DNA from 3 places in the Delftia sp. PX-1 genome. Region 2 is predicted to be linked to each of the others. Evidence: predicted binding sites of a transcription regulator. Region 2 holds the regulator's gene; each other region holds the start of a gene.
The links. Region 2 encodes HrcA, which represses chaperone genes, less so after heat shock. Its sites were predicted from a motif close to TTAGCACTCNNNNNNNNNGAGTGCTAA; they were not measured.
Positions count from the first base shown of each region.

Region 1: the regulator HrcA is predicted to act here: its motif matches at 1,509-1,535, upstream of groES (co-chaperone GroES).
Region 3: the regulator HrcA is predicted to act here: its motif matches at 2,295-2,321, upstream of rpoH (RNA polymerase sigma factor RpoH).

Region 1 is NZ_CP184763.1:5,908,524-5,913,628, forward strand. It holds gene ACN20X_RS27000 (FecR domain-containing protein) at 1-45, opposite strand, end outside; gene ACN20X_RS27005 (sigma-70 family RNA polymerase sigma factor) at 42-563, opposite strand; gene groES (co-chaperone GroES) at 1,623-1,913, shown strand; gene groL (chaperonin GroEL) at 1,962-3,605, shown strand; gene ACN20X_RS27020 (aminotransferase-like domain-containing protein) at 3,714-4,991, opposite strand.
Region 2 is NZ_CP184763.1:5,622,538-5,627,642, reverse strand. It holds gene recN (DNA repair protein RecN) at 1-500, opposite strand, end outside; gene ACN20X_RS25695 (NAD kinase) at 503-1,399, opposite strand; gene hrcA (heat-inducible transcriptional repressor HrcA) at 1,430-2,434, shown strand; tRNA gene ACN20X_RS25685 (tRNA-Ile) at 2,502-2,580, shown strand; tRNA gene ACN20X_RS25680 (tRNA-Arg) at 2,759-2,835, shown strand; gene ACN20X_RS25675 (CHASE2 domain-containing protein) at 2,925-5,105, opposite strand, start outside.
Region 3 is NZ_CP184763.1:1,775,719-1,780,823, forward strand. It holds gene ACN20X_RS08115 (sterol desaturase family protein) at 1-189, opposite strand, end outside; gene ACN20X_RS08120 (Bug family tripartite tricarboxylate transporter substrate binding protein) at 223-1,215, opposite strand; gene rpoH (RNA polymerase sigma factor RpoH) at 1,320-2,264, opposite strand; gene ACN20X_RS08130 (2,3-butanediol dehydrogenase) at 2,529-3,596, opposite strand; gene ACN20X_RS08135 (NAD(P)/FAD-dependent oxidoreductase) at 3,666-5,105, opposite strand, start outside.

The DNA.
Region 1 (5,105 bases), 290 kb from region 2:
TTCGGCGGCCTGCTCGCGCACCGCAAGAGGAATGGGCAGGCTCATGCGCCGTCGTCGTCCAGAAAGCAGACTTGCACCACGGCCCGCGCGATATGGCGGCGCACGGTGGGCACGGAAAGGCCCAGTTCAGCCGCGATGTCGGCCTGCCTCATGCCGTCGATCTGCGACAGCAAAAAGGCCTGGCGCACGGGCAGTGGGAGCAGGGCCAGCAGGCGGTCCACCTCGACCAGGGTCTGCAGCACGATGGCGCGGTGCTCGGGGGACTGGGCCACGGCCTCGGGCATGAGGGCCAGGGCGTCCAGATAGGCCTGCTCCACGCAGCGCTTGCGGTAGAGGTTGGCGGCCAGACCCTGGGCAATGGTCATCAGCAGGGCACGCGGTTCGCGAATGGCCTGGATCTCGGCGCCGCTGCGGCCCAGCAGGCGCACATAGGTGTCCTGGGTCAGATCGGCCGCATCAAAGGCATTGCCCAGGCGCTTGCGCAGCCAGCCCAGCAGCCAGCCGTGGTGGTCGGAGTAGAGAGTGGCGACATCGGGAACAAGGGCGCGGTCGGCGGCGGGCATGGGAAAGCGGCACGAGTGAAGCAGGAGGAAAGGCACCGGGGCAATATGCAGCGGCAAACAAGAATGCTTCTTATTTTCATTGTATCCAAATCCTACATCGTCATTGCACCAACCTGCGCATCAACGCCTGAGTGCGGACGCTCGGCGCGAGCACCATCGTGGGCTGATGCCACCTTCGTTGAAACCAGTCGGAGCGACGGCATTGAGTAGACAGGAATCAGCGGTGCAGCGCGAAATGGGGCCTTCGAGGCGAGGCACGGCGCACCGAAGAATCGACTGGCCACTTCCAAACGGTGAAGCGGTCGTCCAACAATGGAAGCCTTCAACGGCAGGTGTTGGTCGTCCCTGTCACTCTCGCTTTGCACAGTGAAGGGCGTAGATCAGCCTGAGGCCATCGTTAGAAAGTCTGCAGTTGCCAACTGCTCCGCAGCGATTGCTGCTGCTCACGGCCACCTCGTGACCTATCAGTTGCAGCCACATGGTGGTCATCCAAGCTTCAGGGCTGGCGGCATCGCCAGATGCTTCGCTCCTCATCCGCACCCGACCTGGTGAAGCTCCCCTTTAGGACTGGCCCGTCATCGTGCCACGAAGGCGGAGCTTTTCTCCCTCTGACCACAGAGGTCACCAGACGAGGCCTCGGTCTCGTTCGCGCCTAATCAAGGGCAGTCAGTCTGCACGGCTGGCTGATCTTGGGTGCGCTCAGCACCACGGCCAGGGCGCCTTCGATGCGACGTTAGGTCACAGCCCGCAAGGCTGCATGGTGATTCAGCGACAGCCTTTCGCCGGAAGTTCTGTGTGCTCCTGCAGGCCGCGCTTCGCCGCTGGCCAGCGCGGGCGCGCCCCGAAAAAACTAAAGATCAGTGGCGTTCCGCACTCCGCGCCGGATGTGCCGTCTTGCGGCACATCCGGCCCTACCCCTTGAAACCTGGCCGAATTGCCTTATTATTAGCACTCGTTGGGTATGAGTGCTAACAATCCTCTGTCCCACATTGCTTCGAATGCCGGCCCGCCGGGCCGGCAAGTCTTTGTTTCAACTTTGTTGATGATTTAGGAGTTGGTATGAACCTGCGTCCCCTGCACGATCGCGTGATCGTCAAGCGCCTCGAAAACGAAACCAAGACGGCTTCGGGCATCGTGATCCCCGACAACGCCGCCGAGAAGCCCGACCAGGGCGAAGTGCTGGCAGTGGGTCCCGGCAAGAAGAACGACAAGGGTGAAGTGATCGCCCTGAACGTGAAGGTCGGCGACCGCGTTCTGTTCGGCAAGTACAGCGGCCAGACCGTCAAGGTCCATGGCGACGAACTGCTGGTGATGAAGGAAGACGACCTGTTCGCGGTCGTCGAAAAGTAATCCACGCGCTTCGAAACCGCACTTTCCAACTGAATCCGGAGAATTGAAATGGCAGCAAAAGACGTAGTTTTCGGCGGCGAAGCACGCGCCCGCATGGTTGAAGGCGTGAACATCCTGGCCAACGCGGTCAAGGTCACGCTGGGCCCCAAGGGCCGCAACGTGGTGCTGGAGCGCTCCTTCGGCGCCCCCACCGTGACCAAGGACGGCGTGTCGGTCGCCAAGGAAGTGGAACTCAAGGACAAGCTGCAGAACATGGGCGCCCAGCTCGTGAAGGAAGTGGCCTCCAAGACCAACGACATCGCCGGTGACGGCACGACCACCGCCACCGTGCTGGCACAGGCCATCGTCCGCGAAGGCATCAAGTACGTGGCCGCCGGCCTGAACCCCATGGACCTCAAGCGCGGCATCGACAAGGCTGTCGCCGCCCTGGTGGAAGAGCTGAAGAAGCAATCCAAGGCCACCACCACCTCCAAGGAAATCGCCCAGGTCGGCTCGATCTCCGCCAACTCCGACGAATCCGTGGGCAGCATCATTGCCGAAGCCATGGACAAGGTCGGCAAGGAAGGCGTGATCACCGTTGAAGAAGGCAAGTCGCTGGCCAACGAACTCGACGTCGTCGAGGGCATGCAGTTCGACCGCGGCTACCTGTCGCCCTACTTCATCAACAACCCCGAAAAGCAGGTTGCCCTGCTGGACAACCCCTTCGTGCTGCTGTTCGACAAGAAGATCAGCAACATCCGCGACCTGCTGCCCACGCTGGAAGCCGTGGCAAAGGCCGGCCGTCCCCTGCTGATCATTGCAGAAGACGTCGAAGGCGAAGCCCTGGCAACGCTGGTGGTCAACACCATCCGCGGCATCCTGAAGGTTGTGGCTGTCAAGGCTCCTGGCTTCGGCGACCGCCGCAAGGCCATGCTGGAAGACATCGCCATCCTGACGGGCGGCAAGGTCATCGCTGAAGAAGTGGGCCTGGCGCTGGACAAGGTGACCCTGGAAGACCTGGGCCAGGCAGTGCGCATCGAAATCGGCAAGGAAAACACCACCATCATCGACGGTGCTGGCCAAGCTGCTGAAATCGAAGCCCGCGTCAAGCAGATCCGCATCCAGATCGAAGAAGCCACCAGCGACTACGACCGCGAAAAGCTGCAAGAGCGCGTGGCCAAGCTGGCCGGCGGCGTGGCCGTGATCAAGGTCGGCGCTGCCACCGAAGTCGAGATGAAGGAAAAGAAGGCCCGCGTTGAAGACGCCCTGCACGCTACCCGCGCTGCTGTGGAAGAAGGCATCGTGGCCGGCGGCGGCGTGGCTCTGCTGCGTGCCAAGCAAGCCGTGGGCGAACTGAAGACCGGCGACGCCGAGCAGGACGCCGGCATCAAGCTGATCATGAAGGCCATCGAAGCGCCCCTGCGCGAAATCGTGGCCAACGCCGGTGGCGAGCCGTCGGTGGTGGTCAACGCCGTGCTGAACGGCTCGGGCAACTACGGCTTCAACGCCGCCAACGACACCTACGGCGACATGCTGGAAATGGGTATCCTGGACCCGACCAAGGTGACGCGTACGGCCCTGCAGAACGCCGCTTCCGTGGCATCGCTGCTGCTGACGACCGAAGCCATGATCGCCGAGTCCCCCAAGGCTGAAGGCGCCCCCGCCATGCCCGACATGGGCGGCATGGGTGGCATGGGCGGCATGGGCATGTAATTGCCCGCCGCAACCGGGCAGGCCTTGCGCCATACCCGGTTTGCCCCGCAAGAAAAAGGCCGCCCTCGGGCGGCCTTTTTCATTGCATGAACGCTGTTGCCGATGTCCTCAGGACACGGCCTGGCCCCAGGCCCGGCCCAGGCGCGCCACGGCCTCGGTGATCTGGGGCACGGTGGGCGCCGCATACGACAGGCGCATGCACAGGCCGGCCTGCTGCGCCGCCTCGGCCGGGAAGAAGGCCTTGCCTGGCACATAGAGCACGCCCTGCTCCACAGCGGCCGTGAACAGCGCCCGGGCCAGGGCCTCGGGCTCGCCCGCATGCCGTTGTGGCGGCAGCAGCTGCGCCCAGACGAACATGCCGCCCGCAGGCCGCACGAAGCGGATCTGCTCGCCCAGGGCCGACTGCATGCCCGAGCACAGCGCATCCATGCGCGCCGCGTACTCGGCGCAGGCCTGGGCCAGCTGGGGTGCATAGCGGCCCGAGCGCAGATAGTGCGCGGCGATCATCTGCGCCAGCGGCGAGGTGCACAGGTCGGCCGTCTGCTTGGCGATGGTGCAGCGGCGCAGCAATTGGGCGTCGGCCAGCATCCAGCCGATGCGCAGCGCCGGTGCCACGGTCTTGGACAGGCTGGACAGGTAGACCACGGGGTTGGACTGGGCACCGCACTGCGCCAGGCCCGTTTCGTAGATCGACGGCTCGCGCTGGCCGGTAAAGCGCAGCTCGCCATAGGGATCGTCCTCGACGATGACAAAGCCATGCTCGCGTGCCAGCGCCACCAGGGCCGTGCGCCGCGCCGCGGGCAGCAGCGTGCCGCCCGGGTTGGAGAAGTTGGGCACGGTGTAGAGCAGCTTGGGGCGGCGCGCATGGGGCCACTGGGCCAGCAGGCTGGCCAGGGCACCGGTGTCCAGGCCGTGTTCATCCGTGGGCACGGCCACGACCTGTGCCTGGGCCAGCTTGAGCGTCTGCAGCGTGGCCGGGTAGGCGGGCACCTCGACCAGCACCGGATCGCCAGGCTCCACCAGCACCTTGACCAGCAGGTCGAAGGCCTGTTGCGAGCCCGTGGTCACGATCATGTCGGCCGGCGTGCAGGCAATGCCGCGCGTGGCGCACAGCGCGGCCAGGGCTTCGCGCAGCGGCAGCTGGCCTTCGCTGGCGCCGTACTGCAGGCTGGCGGCAGCGTCCTGCTGCAAAGCGGCCATCGCGGCCTGTTGCAGGCCTTCGGCATCGAACAGGCTGGGCGAGGGATAGCCGCCCGCCAGCGAGAGCATGCCGGGGCGGCTCAGATAGGGAAACAGCTCGCGTATGGGCGAGCCTTCGGGATGTGCGAACAGCGGGTTGAACAGATGGGCGGTGGGCGACTGAATGCCCAGGTCTGCAGTGCTCATGAAGGCCTCTTGCGGCTTTGCAAAAAACAAAGGGGCGCGTGCACAGGCCTGGCGCCTGCGCATGCGCCCCGGGAAAGGGGATACAGGGTGGATGCCGGCCAAAGCCGGCATCCA
Region 2 (5,105 bases):
GCCTGGCTCCAGCGGCTCCAGCAGGCCTGGACCTCGCGGCTGTCTATGCCTGCATAGGCGTCCAGCAGCGCGCGTGCTGCGTCGGGTCGCGTGAGGCTTTGCCAGGCATGCTGGCCGTGGATGTCGATCAGCTGCTCGCCCAGGGCGCGCAGCTGCGTGGCCGTGGCCGGCGTGCCGTTGATCCAGGCGCGGCTGCGGCCCTGGGTGTCCACCGTGCGCCGCAGCAGCAGGCTGTTGTCCTCGCAGGCCAGGCCTGCCGCCTCCAGCCAGGGGCGCAGCCGCGCGCAGCCGTCGAACTCCACGCAGATATCGGCCTGGGGGCAGCCTTCGCGCACCACGTCGGCGTCGGCGCGGGCGCCCAGGGCCAGCTGCAATGCATCGATCAGGATGGATTTGCCGGCGCCGGTCTCGCCGGTCAGCACGGTGAAGCCCGCATGCCAGTCCAGATCCAGGGCCTGCACGATCACGAAGTCGCGCAGCACGATGCGCTTGAGCGCCATGGTCAGGCGCCTCCCTCGTTCCAGCCCAGTTTCTTGCGCAGCGTGGCGAAGTAGTTCCAGCCCTTGGGGTGCAGAAAGCGCACGCTGTGGTGGGCGCGGCTCACGAGGATGCGGTCGCCGTGCTGCAGCGAGGCCAGCGACTGCATGTCGAAATTGGCGCTGACATCGCGCCCGGCCACGACTTCGATCGTGACCTCGTTGGCATCGGACAGCACGATGGGGCGATTGGACAGGTTGTGCGGCGCAATGGGTGCCATCACCCAGGCGGGGATGGACGGATGCATCATCGGCCCGCCGGCGGACAGCGCATAGGCCGTGGAGCCCGTGGGCGTTGCCACGATCAGGCCGTCGGCGCGCTGGTTGGAGACAAAGCGGCCGCCGACCTCGATGCGCAACTCCACCATGCCGGAGGTGCCGCCGCGGTTGACCACCACGTCGTTCATGGCCAGGGCCTCGAACACGCATTCGCCCTCGCGGATCACGCGGGCGCACATCAGGGGACGCAGGTCCTCTTCGTACTCGCCCTGCAGCATGGGGGTGAGCGTGGCCTCGAAGTCCTCCAGCGCGATGTCGGTGACAAAGCCCAGGCGGCCCTGGTTCACCCCGATCAGGGGCGTTCCGTATTGCGCCAGGTGCCGGCTCACGCCGAGCATGGTGCCGTCGCCGCCGACGACCAGGCCCAGGTCGCAATGCCTGCCCAGGCCATCGACATCGAGGGTGGGGTAGTCTGTGAGCCCTGCGTGCAGGGCCGATTGGGTATCAAGCACGACTTCGCAGCCCTGGCGCCTGAGGAAGTCCGCAATGCGCTCGAGCGCGTTGCTGGCATTCTCGGACGGGGCGCTTGCGCTGGGAGCGTGGTACTTCCCGATCAAGGCAACGTGGCGAAACGTGGACGTCATTTCTGGAAATTACATCATTAAAATCATCACATGCTCGACGAACGTGCCAAGTTGTTGCTCAAAGCGCTGATCGAGCGTTACATCGCTGACGGCCAGCCTGTGGGCTCGCGGACCCTGTCGCGTGCGTCGGGGCTTGAATTGTCGCCTGCCACGATACGCAATGTGATGGCTGACCTCGAAGACCTGGGGTTGATCATCAGTCCGCACACCTCGGCCGGCCGCATTCCGACCGCCCGGGGCTACCGGCTGTTCGTGGACACCATGCTCACGGCGGACCGTGCAGATATCGTGACGCCCGAGCTCGTGCCCGAGCAGCCGCAGAAAGTCATCGCCAACGCCGCCAATCTGCTGTCCAGCCTTTCCCAGTTCGTGGGCGTGGTGCTGGTGCCTCGCCGCACCTCGGTGTTCAAGCACATCGAATTCGTGCGACTGTCGGAGCGGCGCTTTCTGGTCATCATCGTCTCGCCCGACGGTGACGTGCAAAACCGCGTCATCTTCACCGACGTGGATTACTCGGCCTCTCAGCTGATCGAGGCATCGAACTTTCTCAACAGCCACTACGCAGGCCTGGCCATGGAAGAGGTGCGCGAGCGCCTCAAGGGCGAGGTCGAGCTTTTGCGCGGCGAGGTGGCCACCCTCATGCAGGCAGCCGTCAACGTGGGCACGGAGGCCATGACCAGTGCCCAGGAGGACGTGGTCATCGCGGGCGAGCGCAACCTGCTGTCGGTCAGCGATTTCTCCAGCGACATGGGCAATCTGCGCCGCGCCTTCGACCTGTTCGAGCAAAAGACCCAGATCCTCAGACTGCTGGATTTCTCCAGCCAGGCCGAAGGTGTGCGCATCTACATCGGGGGCGAAAGCCAGGTCGTGCCCTTCGAGGAGCTGTCCGTGGTCAGCGCGCCCTACGAGCTCGATGGCAAGGTGGTGGGCACGCTGGGCGTGATCGGGCCCACCCGCATGCACTATGACCGCATGATCCAGATCGTGGACATCACCTCCAAGCTCGTCAGCAATGCGCTGAGTCACAAGCGCTGAGTCCTGCGGGTTAGGCTCTACAATAGTTGTTTGCCATGGACTGCATCCGTGCTGCCTTGGTGAATCAGGGGCCTTAGCTCATGCTTGGTTAGAGCAGCGGACTCATAATCCGTTGGTGCCCAGTTCGACTCTGGGAGGCCCTACCATCCATTGGTATGAAAAAGCCTGCCGCCTTTCCGGGCGGCAGGCTTTTTTGCTGGGAGCGACGCTGCCGGCTGGCATGGCTGCGCCTGGCTGCCATTGAATGCGACTTCCAGGTTTTTTGCAGAAATATGGCGCTTTTGCCTGGAAGCTCCAAAACCCGCTGCTACAATGCGAAGCGTTGCGGCTGTAGCTCAGCTGGATAGAGTACTTGGCTACGAACCAAGGGGTCGTGGGTTCGATTCCTGCCAGCCGCACCAAAAAACGCAAAGCCCTGAAGTTGAAAGACTTCAGGGCTTTTTCGTTTTCACGGGCCATCCGCTGGGATCCGCTGGGATGACACCCCCGGTCAGGCTTGCTGCGCCTTCGGCAGCACGATGCTGAAGGTGCTTCCCTGGCCTGGCGCGCTTTCTATCTGCAGCTGCCCGCCATGGCGGGCAGCCACGGTGCGGACAAAGGCCAGCCCAAGGCCTGCGCCGTCCAGGTGCTGATGGTGGTCCAGGCGCTCGAAGGGCTGGCTCAGGCGGGCGACGGCCTGCGCATCCATGCCGGGTCCGTGGTCCCGGATGGCGATGCGGCAATGGCCGGCGTCCTGCAGCAGCAGGCATTGCACCGTGGCGCCGCTTGCCGGTTGCCCGTGCGCTCCGTACTTGATGGCGTTGCCGATCAGGTTGACGGCTGCGCGGTGGAGCATGCCCGGGTCGCCCAGCACGGGGCATTCCTGCTCGGGCAGGCTGAATTCCAGCTGCACATGGGCGGCGCTGGCCTGGGCCCAGCAGCTTTCCACGGCCTGGTCCAGCACCAGGCCCAGGTCCAGCTGCTGCTGGCGCAGCGCCTGCTGCTGGGCACGAGCCAGGTGCACGAAATCGTCGGCCAGCTGCAGGGAGGCCTGGGCATAGCCTTCGATGCGCGGGAGCAGCATGCCCAGGTCGGGCGCTTGTACGGAACCACGCTGCATCTCCAGCAAGGTGATGATGGATGCCACGGGCGCCCGGATGTCGTGCGAGATGAACTGCATGGCCTGGTCGCGCTGGGCCTGGGCGCTGCGCAGATCGCTGATATCGACCAGGGTGATCAGCCAGCCTGCGGTGGGCGGAGCCTCGAAGGCCTGGACCAGCAGCATCAGGCTGCGGCCGCGACCGTCGCGCCCCTCGCTGCTGAGCGGCAGGCCGCCGGCGGCAAGCGCCCTGGCCGTGAGCAGCGGGCTGCCGGCTTGCGGGCCGGGCGCCGTGTCCAGCGCCTGCAGGCCATCGAGCAGCCTGGGAAGGGAGTCGCCAGCGCGCAGGTCGTGATCCAGGCTGCGCGCATAGGCATGGGCCGCGGCATTGGCCAGCAGCACATGGCCCTGGCGGTCGCAGACAAAGGTGGGCGAGGGCAGCTGGCGCAGGCTTTCGCTGACGAAATGGTGCAGGGCGCGCAGTTGCCGCGAAGCCTGCTCGACGGCGGCAATGCGCTGGTCCAGCAGGTCGCCGCCCAGGCGCAGCGCGGTGGGCAGGCCCTGGCCCTGCAGGTCTCGCAGTTCCAGCGCCAGAAAGCGGGCGGCGGCGCGCAGGCGCAGCCAGCTCCACAGCGGATAGGCCAGGGCCAGGCCCAGCAGGGCTGCGGCAGGGGCCGTCTGCACCTGCCAGATGCGTGGTGCCAGCCCGGCCAGCGACAGGCAGGCCAGGGCCAGCAGCGCGCAGGCCAGCATGCCGCCCGAAGGGCCCAGCCAGGCCAGGGCCAGCAGGGCCAGCAGCACGGCTGCGGTGTTGAGCGCACGGTCCAGCCCCGCCGAAGCGCGGTGTACGTGCGAGCCCTGCAGGCTGCCGTTGAGCACATGGGCCAGCATTTCCACGCTGGAGATGGGGCGCGCGCTGGCACCCAGCGGTGCGGTGAACTGCGCTCCCAGTCCGGCGGCCGTCGTTCCTATGAGCACGTATTTGCCGCGAAATGCCGCAGCAGGAATGCGGCCGCGCAGCACGTCGATGTACGAATAGGTGGTGAAGGGCGAGCGGTCACGCGCGCCCTGCTCGGGCCTGGCCTGTGCGAAGGCAATGATCTCCCGCTGGCGGCGCTGCCATGCGGGTGTGCCGGGGTCCAGCGGCGGCACGGGTTCGGGGCGGGCGCATGGGCGGCCGTGCTGGCCCACGCAGTGCAGGGCCAGCGCCATGTGCCACCAGGGCTGCTGCGCGCTGCCTTCAATGGCATGGAAGCTGCGCACGGCGCCGTCGGAATCCACGGGCAGCTGGGTGTGGCCCAGCGCTGCCGCAGCCTGTGCAAAGGCCGGCAGCGGATCCGTGCCCGGCGCCACGGGCAAGGCGGTGCGGCCGCTGCGCTGCAGGACGCGCGCCAGCAGCAGATCATCGCCTGGATAGTCCAGATCTTCTTCGCTGAGCATCACGTCCAGGCCGATGGCGCGCGGCGGGGCCTGGCTGATGCGCTCCAGCAGGCCCGCGTGCAAGGCACGCCTCCAGGGCCAGCGGCCTATGGCGTCGATGCTGGCATCGTCGATGGCCACGATGACGATGTCCTGAGATGCCTTGGGGCGGTG
Region 3 (5,105 bases), 2.5 Mb from region 2:
TTCGCGCTGCAACTGGTCGGGCTTGAGCGGGCGCGTGTCCAGCACGCGGCCCACGCCGCGCCGCTGCAGCCAGCGCGTGAGCGCCGACATGCCCCAGCCGCCGGCCAGGTAGAGCACGCCAAAGAAGGCCAGGCCCCAGGCCATGACCTGCCAGGCATTGAGTTCGGTAAAGGCTTGGGCTGCGGTCATGGGGGTGTCAAAGAGGGCACGTCACTGGGCGCATCATTGTGCGCGTATGCCCTGTTCGCGGATGATGCGGCCCAGCGTCGCCACGTCCTGGCGCATGCGCAGGGCCAGGCCTTCGGGCGAGCTGCCCACGGCCTGCCAGCCCTGGGCGGCCAGGCGCGCGCGCATCTCGGGCGAGCGCACGATCTCGCTCACGGCCTCGGCCAGCTTGTGCACATGGGCGGCGGGCATGGCCTTGGGCGCGGCCACGGCGTTCCAGATCTCCAGGTCGAAATCGCCCACGCCCAGCTCCTTGAGGCTGGGCAGGCCCGGCGCCAGCGGGCTGCGCGCGGCCGAGGTCACGGCCACGCCGCGCAGCTTGCCGGCCTGGACCTGGGCCATGGCCAGCGCGGGCGGCAGCATGGACAGCTGCAGGTCGCCGCCCTGGATGGCGTTGAACACCTGCGGGTAGCCGGGATAGGGAATGTGCTCGGGCCTGAGCGCGGAGCGGCTCTTGAGCAGCTCCATGCCCAGGTGGCCCACGGTGCCCACGCCGGGCGAGCCGTAGCTCCAGCGGCTGCCGGCCTGGGCAGCGGCCTCCAGGAAGGCCCGGCCCTCGGGCGCGCCGGCCGGCGCCACCAGCACCAGGGGTGCCACGCCGATCAGGCTGACGGGCTGCAGGTCCGTGACGGGGTCGTAGCGCACGGCGGGGTTGAGCAAGCGGGCAATCGTCAGGTTGCCGTTGATCATCACGCTGAAGGTATGGCCATCGCGCGCACGGGCCACCTGCTCGCCTGCAATGTTGCCGCCTGCGCCCACCTTGTTCTCGACGATGACGGGCTGGCCCAGGCGCTTTTCCAGCGGCTCGGCCAGGGCGCGCGCCGTGAGGTCGGGGGAGGAGCCCGCGGGAAAGCCCACGATCAGATGCAGGGGCCTGCTGGGCCACTGGTCGCCCGCCACGGCGGCGCAAGGCAGCAGGGCCGAAGCCAGGGCGGTGGCCAAGGCATTGGCGAAGAGGCGGCGTAGTGGCGAGATGGCGCTGGCGGGCATGGGTGCGTGGGGGCCGCAAAGGCTGCGGGCAATAAAAAACCCGGAGATTATCCGGGTTTGTCTTGAAGCGGCCTGTCAGCCCAGGCCGTCAGGCCATCAGGCCATCAGGCGAACTCGGCCAGGGCCTTCTTCATCTTCTTCATGGCAGCCACCTCGATCTGGCGAATACGCTCGGCGCTCACGCCATACACGGCGGCCAGCTCATGCAGCGTCATGCCGCCCGAGCCGTCATCGTTGACCTTGAGCCAGCGCTCCTCGACGATGCGGCGGCTGCGGTCGTCCAGCGAATCCAGCGCCATGGCAATGCCGTCGGTGGCCAGGTGGTCACGCTGGCGCGACTCGATCATGGCCGTGGGCTCATGTGCGCCGTCGGCCAGATAGGCGATGGGACCGAAGGCCTGCTCGCCATCATCGCTGGGCGAGGGGTCCAGCAGCACGTCGCCACCGGCTAGGCGCGTTTCCATCTCCATGACTTCTTCGCGCTTGACGTTGAGCTTCTCGGCCATGGCGTCGATCTCGCCGGAGGTCAGCGTGTCGCGCAGCATGGCGCCGTCCTCGGCCATGGCGGCGTCGGACTTCAGGCCCTGCTTCATGGAGCGCAGGTTGAAGAACAGCTTGCGCTGGGCCTTGGTCGTGGCGACCTTGACCATGCGCCAGTTCTTGAGGATGTACTCGTGGATTTCGGCCTTGATCCAGTGCATGGCGTAGCTCACCAGGCGCACGTTCTGATCGGGATCGAAGCGCTTGACGGCCTTCATCAGGCCGACATTGCCTTCCTGGATCAGGTCGCCGTGCGGCAGGCCGTAACCCAGGTACTGGCGCGAGATGGACACCACCAGGCGCAGGTGGGACATCACCAGACGCCCTGCGGCGTCCAGATCGCTGTGTTCTTTGAGCTTGCGGGCGTAGTCCTGCTCTTCCTCGAGGGTGAGCATGGGCAGGCGGTTGACCGCGGAAATGTAGGCATCCAGATTGCCCAGAGGCGGCACCAGGGCCCAGGGGTTAGCGGGCGCCAAGGTGGTCGCAATGGAGCCGGAGGCGTTTGTCATTGCAGAGTTCCTTTCTTCCATTCCTTCATATTAGCACTCGTTAGGATTGAGTGCTAAAGCCGAAGTTCCGCGGGTTTTTCAGTCGGTTGCAGAAATCTTCGGCACTGCAAAAGTCGCTTCTGGCTAGTCTGAGCGATTTTTGGAAACCCTGCTTGCCGGCGGGAGGCATGTGTCGGCCCCCGCCGGGTTTTGACCCCTTTGCGCCTGGCTCCGCCGGCGACCGGCACGAAGGATCCAGGTTCGTGCAGTCGCGGTGCCCAGCGGCTATTTGAACCGTGGCTGCACGATGATCTTCACCGCCGACTCGTTGTTGTGGATCAGCGTGTCAAAGCCCTGGGCCACCAGGTCATCGAGCTGGATGCGCTGGGTGATGAAGGGCTCGAGGTTGATCTTGCCCTCCTCGACCAGCTTGATGGTTTCCTGGTGGTCGTTGCAGTAGGCGATGGTGCCGCGCACGTCCAGCTCCTTCATGACCACGCTGTGCACGTTGATGGTGGCCGGATGGCTCCAGATGGACACGATCACCACCACGCCCGTGGCCTTCGTCGCGGCCACCAGCGTGTCCAGCACCTTGTTCACGCTGGTGCATTCGAACGACACATCCACGCCCTTGCCGCCGGTGAGCTTCATCACCTCGGCCACCACGTCCACCTCGGAGGGGTCCAGGATGTGATCGGCCACGCCCGATTCACGCGCCTTTTGCTTGCGCTTGGCACTGAGCTCGGTGATGACGACGGTCAGGCCCTTGGCCTTGAGGATGGCCGACAGCAGCAGGCCGATGGGGCCGGCGCCGCCCACCAGTGCCACATCGCCGGCCTTCGCTCCGCTGCGGGTGTAGGCATGGTGGCCCACGGACAGCGGCTCGATCAGCGCGGCCTGGTCCAGTGGAATGGCATCGGAGATGGGATGCACCCAGCGGCGCTTGACGGCAATGCGCTCGGACAGCCCGCCACCGCGCCCGCCCAGGCCGATGAAGTTCATGTCCTTGGACAGGTGGTAGTTGTCGCCCGGCCCCGTGGGCACATCGTCGGCCACGATGTAGGGCTCCACCACCACATGCTGGCCGACCTGGATATCGTCCACCCCTGCGCCCACGGCGTACACCACGCCCGAGAACTCATGCCCCATGGTGATGGGTGCGGACTCGCCCGAGATGGGATGCGGGTGGCCGCAGGGCGGGATGAAGATCGGCCCTTCCATGAACTCATGCAGATCCGTGCCGCAGATGCCGCACCAGGCCACTTCGATGCCCACGGTGCCGGGCTCCACCACGGGTTCGGGGATGTCCTCGATGCGGATGTCGCCCCGGTCGTGGAAACGTGCTGCTTTCATGATTGAACTTTCTGTTTTGCAAGGCTGGGTTGGCGGGCGGCACAGCCGCCCCATGGCGATTATTCGGCCTTACCGCAGGTGATGAACTTGCTGCAGGTCATAGACACGCACCGGCAGGCCTTCCTGCCGCGCCTTGAGCTGCAGCGCCAGGTACAGCGAGTAGTGGCGCGACTGGTGCAGGTTGCCGCCGTGGAACCACAGCGCCTCTTGCTGCGTGGGCTTCCACATGTTGCGCTGCTCGCCCTCCCACGGTCCCGGGTCCTTGGTGGTGTCCGAGCCCAGGCCCCAGACCTTGCCCACCTTGTCCGCCACCTCCTGGCTGATCAGGTCGGCCACCCAGCCGTTCATGGAGCCATAGCCGGTCGCGTAGACCACCAGGTCCGCCGGCAGCTCGGTGCCATCGGCCAGCACCACCGCGTTTTCCGACAGGTGGCTGATCTGCTTGCCCGCCTGCAGCTTGATGCTGCCGTCGATCACCAGATCGCAGGCCCCCACGTCGATGTAGTAGCCCGAGGCGCGGCGCAGGTACTTCATGAAAAGGCCCGAGTCGTCATCCCCGAAGTCCAGCATGAAGCCGGTCGCCTCCAGCTGGCGGTAGAACTGAGCGTCGCGCTCGCGGATGCGGTTGTACACCGGCACCTGGAAGTCGGCCATGATGCGATAGGGCAGAGAGGCAAAGATCAGGTCCGCCTTCCTGGTCGTCACGCCGCTGGCCACGGCGCGCTCCGAGTACAGGTCGCCCAGGCCGATGTCCATCAGCGAATCGGAGCGCACGATATGCGTGGACGAGCGCTGCACCATGGTCACATCGGCGCCGTGCTCCCACAGGGCCGCGCAGATGTCGTGGGCGGAATTGTTGGCGCCGATCACCACCACCTTCTTGCCCGCGTAGGCGTCCGGGCCATGGTGCTGGGACGAGTGCTGCTGCTCGCCCTTGAAGATGTCCTGGCCCTTGATCTTGGGCACATTCGCCTTGCCCGACATGCCGGTGGCGAACACCACATGCCTGGGGCGCAGCACCTGCGTCTCGCCATTGCGCTCCACGGTCACTTCCCATTCCTGCCGGACCTCATCGAAGCGGGCGTTCAGGCAGTTGGTGGACGGCCAGTAGTTGACCTCCATCACCTTGGTGTACATCTCCAGCCAGTCGCCGATCTTGTCCTTGGGCGCGAACACGGGCCAGTTGTCCGGGAAAGGCATGTACGGCAGGTGGTCGTACCAGACCGGGTCGTGCAGGCACAGCGATTTATAGCGGTTGCGCCACTGGTCGCCAGGGCGCGCCTGGCGGTCGATGACGATGTGCGATACCCCCAGCTGGCGCAGCCGCGCGCCCAGCGCAATGCCGCCCTGGCCGCCGCCGATGACGAGCACGAAAGGCTGCCTGTCGCGGCCCAGTTCCTGGGCCTCCTGCTGGCGGCGCTCCAGCCAGGTCTGGCGGCCACGCCGGATGCCGTGCTCGGCCCCCATCGGGCGGCGCGTGCCCATGGGTTCCTCATGGCCCTTGAGCTC